One region of the Lelliottia nimipressuralis genome, then DNA from elsewhere that is predicted to be linked to it. Evidence: predicted binding sites of a transcription regulator. Region 1 holds the regulator's gene; the other holds the start of a gene.
The links. Region 1 encodes Fur, which represses iron uptake genes when iron is present. Its sites were predicted from a motif close to ATAATAATGAGAACNACTATCAA; they were not measured.
Positions count from the first base shown of each region.

Region 2: the regulator Fur is predicted to act here: its motif matches at 1,926-1,948, upstream of efeU (iron uptake transporter permease EfeU).

Region 1 is NZ_CP167172.1:1,334,720-1,338,139, forward strand. Features, by position in the region: gene chiP (chitoporin ChiP) at 1-1,111, shown strand, start outside; gene chiQ (ChiQ/YbfN family lipoprotein) at 1,158-1,487, shown strand; gene fur (ferric iron uptake transcriptional regulator) at 1,594-2,040, opposite strand; gene fldA (flavodoxin FldA) at 2,335-2,865, opposite strand; gene ybfE (LexA regulated protein) at 3,023-3,310, opposite strand.
Region 2 is NZ_CP167172.1:1,678,028-1,681,447, forward strand. Features, by position in the region: gene ACB496_RS07750 (DUF3574 domain-containing protein) at 51-470, opposite strand; gene ACB496_RS07755 (NupC/NupG family nucleoside CNT transporter) at 562-1,746, opposite strand; gene efeU (iron uptake transporter permease EfeU) at 1,998-2,831, shown strand; gene efeO (iron uptake system protein EfeO) at 2,876-3,420, shown strand, end outside.

The sequences.
Region 1 (3,420 bases):
TGAAATGGCGGAAAACGGCGATAGCGCACACCCGAACGAAATCGCATTCTCCTCCAGTAATAAAGCTTACAAAGAAGACTGGTCGGGCGATAAGAGCGGTATCAGCCTGTATAAAGCGGCGGCCAAATTTAAATACGGTCCGGTATGGGCGCGCGGCGGTTATATTCAGCCAACCGGCCAGACTCTGTTAGCTCCGCACTGGAGCTTTATGCCGGGTACTTACCAGGGCGCAGAAGCCGGGGCGAACTTTGATTATGGCGACGCTGGTGCGTTGAGCTTCTCGTACATGTGGACCAACGAGTACAAAGCGCCGTGGCACATCGAGATGGACAAGTTCTACCAGAACGATAAAAAGACGCGGGTGGAATATCTGCACTCACTCGGCGCGAAATATGACTTCAAAAATGATCTGGTACTGGAAGCGGCATTCGGTCAGGCAGAAGGTTACGTCGATCAGTACTTCGCCAAAGCCAGCTACAAATTCGATATCGTTGGCGGCCCGCTGACCACCAGCTATCAGTTCTACGGTACGCGCGACAAAGTCAGCGATGGCGGCGTAAACGATCTGTATGACGGCACCGCATGGCTGCAGGCTCTGACCTTCGGCTACAAAATTGGTCAGGTAGATTTGCGACTCGAAGGAACTTACGTTAAAGCGGAAGGGCAGCAGGGCTACTTCCTGCAGCGTATGACGCCAACGTACGCCTCGTCTAACGGTCGTCTGGATATCTGGTGGGATAACCGTTCTGACTTCAACGCCGACGGCGAAAAAGCGCTCTTCTTCGGCGCGATGTATGACCTTAAAAACTGGAATCTGCCGGGCTGGGCGGTGGGCGCATCTTACGCCTACGCATGGGACGCGAAGCCAGCTGACATGGCGACGCCAGATGCCTACTACGATCCAAACTATCGTCTGAAAGAGTCTTCATACAGCCTGGATGCAATGTATACCCTGCAGGATGGTCGCGCCAAAGGCACCATGTTCAAACTGCACTTCACGCAATACGACAACCACTCCGATATTCCGAGCTACTCGGGCGGTTACGGCAACATCTTCCAGGATGAGCGTGACGTGAAATTCATGGTTATCGCACCTTTCACCATCTTCTGATGAACGATCTGGCGGGATCACTCCCGCCGGAATGGAGACCGACATGTTGAAGAAAATCGCATTCGTTGCTGTGCTGGCCGCAGGGCTGACCGCCTGCGCGCAACCTCAGGCGCAGAAAGAAGACTCTCGCCTGAAAGAGGCTTACAGCACCTGCATTAACACCGCTGAAGGCTCGCCGGAAAAAATCGAAGCCTGTCAGAGCGTACTGACGGTGCTGAAGAAAGAGAAAGCCCATGAGCAGTTCGCGACGCAGGAAAACATCCGCGTGATGGATTACCAGGCCTGCATTCAGGCGCGTAAAACCGGTAACGATCAGGAAGTGGCAAAACGTTGCGATCAGATCTGGAAAGAGATCCGCAGTAACAACGCACAGTAATTCGTTGTATTCAGCGCCCGGCCGCGAAAGCTTGCCGGGCGTTTTTGCATTTATTGCAGGCAAAAAAAAAGCCAACCGTCAGGTTGGCTCAGAGTTTGTAACACGATTATTTGGTATCGTGTGCATGCTCGTTTTCGCGGCAATCGCCTTCAGCACAATGACCATACAGGTACAGGCTATGGTTGGTCAGACGGATGCCATGTCGGGTGGCGATTTCACGTTGACGTGCTTCGATGGAGTCATCGCTGAATTCAATCACCTTGCCACAGTCGAGGCAGATCAGGTGATCGTGATGATGCTGTTGCGTCAGTTCAAAAACGGATTTACCGCCTTCGAAATTATGGCGGGTGACAATCCCGGCGTCATCGAACTGGTTCAGAACGCGGTATACGGTCGCCAGTCCAATCTCTTCGCCCATGTCGATCAGACGTTTGTATAAGTCTTCCGCACTGACGTGATGGTTGTCCGGCCCTTGCAGAACTTCCAGGATTTTTAAACGAGGAAGCGTAACTTTCAGGCCAGCCTTCTTTAATGCGGTATTGTTGTCAGTCATGCGGAATCTGTCCTGTTGCTAAACGATTCACTTCCTTAGAAGAAGTGACAGAAAATGCAGTTGGGATAATGCGTCTCATTATAGAACTGCCATGCCTAAATGAAAACTGCAAGTCTCAAGCAAAGTATGCTTATAAAAACGTGGTATCACCAACAAACTTGTTGGATGGCATCCACTTTAACCCGGGGACATTGTACAGGTATGAACACGAAAGTTAAAAATTTGTAGCAATTATTTTAATCGGTATTATCTATCAATGAGGTGCAACGTAGTCAGTTGCACCTCATCACTGCATTACGCGTTCAGGATGTCGTCGAGGTGCAGCTCTTCGCGGATCTGTTTTACCCACTTGTCGACGCGCTCAGCGGTCAGTTCTGGCTGACGGTCTTCGTCGATAGCCAGGCCAACAAAGTGGTCGTCATCCGCCAGGCCTTTAGAAGCTTCGAAATGATAACCCGCCGTTGGCCAGTGACCGACGATTGCCGCGCCGCGCGGTTCAATGATGTCGCGGATGGTGCCCAATGCATCACAGAAGTATTCCGCGTAGTCTTCCTGGTCGCCGCAGCCGAAGAGGGCAACGAGTTTACCGTTGAAATCCACTTCTTCCAGCGTCGGGAAGAAATCATCCCAGTCACACTGTGCTTCGCCGTAGTACCAGGTTGGAATGCCAAGCAGCAGAATATCGTAACCTTCGAGATCCTCTTTGCTGCTCTTAGCAATGTCATGTACGTCGGCAACGTCTTTACCAAGCTGTTTTTGAATGTTTTTTGCGATGTTTTCGGTATTACCGGTATCGCTGCCGAAGAAAATGCCGATGATTGCCATGAGTGAAATAACCTCTTGAAACTTAATGGTATGGTGGCGCAAATTGTCCACGGATAAGGGCAATCATAGCAGAACAGGGAAGTCTGCGGAAACAGCTATCACGCGGGACTGCACTCTGTGCTACATGAAAGGGACAATTGAGGGGATTTTCAGACGATCACCTGGTGCTGCGCCATGCCTGAAGCTGTGCCATCAGCATCTCTTCAATCAGCTCGCTGCGGCTGATCTCGCGGGCATCGGCCAGTTCACTTAAGGCGTCGGCGGCCTCCGCGTTGAGTTTCAGCTCGACGCGTTTAAGCCCACGACTTTTGTCGCGTTTCAGCTGATTGCGCTTATTGATGCGCAACTGTTCATCACGCGAAAGCGGATTGGTTTTTGGTCGTCCCGGTCGACGTTCAGTCGCGAACAGATCTAGTGTCGTGCGGTCCGTTTGTTCTTTGGCCATGATTCAGAAACTTCGGGGAAAACGAGCGGCCCTGCTATTGCCGGGGCGATGAGCGCGACATCATACATCACGGATACCTGCACGCCAACGACTGGTAGCCTGCGGGCAAC
Region 2 (3,420 bases), 340 kb from region 1:
CAGGTGTTCAAAGCCGGGTAAGGCGTCGTCGCCGCCCGGCTTTTTATTTGTCAGAACTGCACGCAGACCGGTTGATCAACGCGCATCACCGACTCCTGTGCAAACCGTGATTTGTAGATCCCGCGTAATGCTTCGATATTGCTCTCGCTCTGAGCATCTTTCCCGTGGATCAGCATCAACGCTTTACTTGGCTCACGCGCCACTTTCCCGTCATTGCCCAGCCACTGTCCGCGCGCATCAAACACCGTTAAGCCATCGCGAAAACGCGGCGTCACGTCCTGATCGACAAACTGCTGCCACTCCTGCCCGGTGATGGCGGAACCCGCCGGACGATTCAGACCGAAATAGAGCGTGGTTTGCTGCATCTGGTTATCCACTTTGCAGGTGGCGTCAGGAGCCGTATGCGAGGGGGCGTTGCAGCCGGCCAGCATGAAAAGTGCGGCAACCATAAGCCCTGTTTTGATGGTCATTGTTCGCTATCCTCATTGTTATTGTTGCAAGAAAAAGCCGGGTGGCACTAACGCTGACCCGGCCTGCATATCATCTGTTCGACAAACGGTGTTAAAGCACCAGCCCCGCAAAGCTTGCCGACAGCAAGCTCACCAGCGTCGCGCCGTACACCAGACGCAGACCAAAGCGAGATACCACGTTGCCTTGTTTCTCATTCAGCCCTTTGATCGCCCCGGCCACGATGCCGATAGAGGCAAAGTTGGCGAACGACACCAGGAAGATAGAGAGAATGCCCAGCCCGCGCGGTGTCATTTGACCGGCAATTTTTTGCAGCTCAATCATCGCCACAAATTCATTTGCCACCAGTTTGGTCGCCATAATACTGCCCGCGTTCAGCGCATCACTCAGGGGAATGCCCACCAGCCACGCCAGCGGATAAAATACATAGCCAAGGATCTGATGGAAGCTCATTCCAAACAGGCTGGAGAAGAGGGCGTTGACGGCGCTAATAAGGGCAATAAAGCCAATCAGCATCGCCAGAATAATCATCGCCACTTTAAAACCGGCCAGAATATACTCGCCCAGCATCTCAAAGAAGCTCTGGGATTCGTGCAGTTTTTCCAGTTTGATTTCCGGCTCGGCTTCCGGGCTTGCCGGGTTAATGACCGACAGAATAATAAAGGTGCTGAACATATTGAGGATCAGCGCCGCGACCACGAATTTCGCATCAAGCATGGTCATATAAGCGCCGACGATCGACAGGGAAACGGTGGACATCGCCGTCGCCGCCATGGTGAACAGACGACGAGACGAGAGATCGCCGAGCACCCCTTTGTAAGCAATGAAGTTTTCCGACTGGCCGAGAATGAGTGAGCTGACGGCGTTAAAGGATTCCAGCTTGCCCATGCCATTCAGTTTTGACAGCAGGGTGCCGATCAGACGAATAAAAATCGGCAGAATTCGCCAGTGCTGGAGAATACCGATCAGGGCAGAAATAAAGATAATCGGACACAACACGCCGAGGAAAATGAACGCCAGCCCTTTTTCACCCATTCCGCCAAAGACAAAATTGGTGCCCTCCGCGGCAAATTTCAGCAGGGATTCAAAGAAACCGGAGACATATTTAATCACGAAGAGACCGCTTTCGGCGTGCAGGAAAAAGAACGCCAGCGCAATTTCAATCACAATAAGCTGTAAAACATAACGAATACGAATTTTTCGGCGGTCGAAACTCACCAGCCAGGCGAGCGCAAGAATAATGACCAGCGCCAGCAGGAAATGAACAAAGTTATACATTTTGAATTTTCAGCAGGTAAACGAAGCGCTTATTTAGCCATAGGGCAGGGAAACCGTAAATGGGCATTTACGTTATAAGTTATATACATAACGGTAACGATCGTAACTATTAACCGGCGATGGATTTACAACTGGTCATCAAAACCTGACACAATTCGCTTGTTTTTCTTTCTGCCGTAATGATAATCACTATCACAGTTATTTACCTTTCTTTGCACCAGTTGACCGCGATAAACATTTAAGGTGTCGGCATGTTTGTTCCATTTCTCATTATGTTACGTGAAGGGCTTGAAGCGGCCTTAATTGTCAGTCTGATTGCCAGCTACCTGAAGCGCACCCAGCGCGGCCGCTGGATTGGTGTGATGTGGATTGGCGTTATTCTCGCCGCCGCACTCTGTTTAGGTCTCGGGATCCTGATTAACGAAACCACCGGTGAATTCCCGCAAAAAGAGCAGGAGCTGTTCGAAGGGATCGTGGCGGTGATCGCCGTGGTGATCCTCACCTGGATGGTGTTCTGGATGCGCAAAGTCTCGCGTAACGTCAAAGTGCAGCTGGAGCAGGCTGTCGATCACGCGCTGCAAAAGGGCAACCACCACGGCTGGGCGCTGATTGGGATGGTCTTTTTCGCCGTCGCCCGCGAAGGGCTGGAGTCAGTCTTCTTCCTGCTGGCGGCGTTCCAGCAGGACGTGGGGATCTGGCCGCCGCTCGGCGCGATGCTGGGTCTCGCCACCGCGATTGTGCTGGGATTCATGCTCTACTGGGGCGGCATTCGCCTGAACCTTGGCGCGTTCTTCAAATGGACCAGCCTGTTCATTCTGCTGGTCGCCGCCGGGCTGGCGGCAGGGGCGATTCGCGCCTTCCACGAGGCGGGCCTGTGGAACCACTTCCAGGACGTTGCGTTCGATTTCAGTAATACGCTCTCCACCCACTCTCTGACCGGCACCCTGCTCGAAGGCATCTTCGGCTATCAGGAAACGCCGAGCGTCAGCGAAGTGGCGATGTATTTCATCTATCTCATTCCGGCGCTGGTGCTGTTCTTTATGCCATCACGCCCCAGTACTCAGCCGTCGCGTACTGCGCCCTGAAGTGCTTCGTGTTGTTTATACATACTTTTAGAAAGGGAAGGGTCATGGCAATTCAATTTCGACGTACTGCATTACAGGCAGGTGTGGCAGCGCTGTTTGCGTTTGCATTCTCAGCGGGCGCGGCAGATGTTCCTCAGGTGAAAGTCACCGTGAACGATAAACAGTGTGAGCCGATGACCATCACGGTCAACAGCGGTAAAACCCAGTTTATCATTCAGAACCATAGCCAGAAGGCGCTGGAGTGGGAAATCCTCAAAGGCGTGATGGTGGTGGAAGAGCGTGAAAACATCGCGCCAGGCTTTACCCAGAAAATGACGGCTAACCTGCAGCCGGGCGAATATGACATGACCTGCGGCCTGCTGACCAACCCGAAAGGCAAGCTGATCGTCAAAGGCGAAGCCACGGCGGATGCGGCGAAAGGCGAAGCGCTGCTGAGTCTGGGCGAGGCGATCACCGCCTATAAAGCCTACGTGACCAAAGAGACCGCTGACCTGGTTGCCGGTACCAAAGCCTTTACCGACGCGGTAAAAGCGGGTGATATCGAGAAAGCCAAATCTCTGTACGCGCCAACGCGCCAGCACTACGAGCG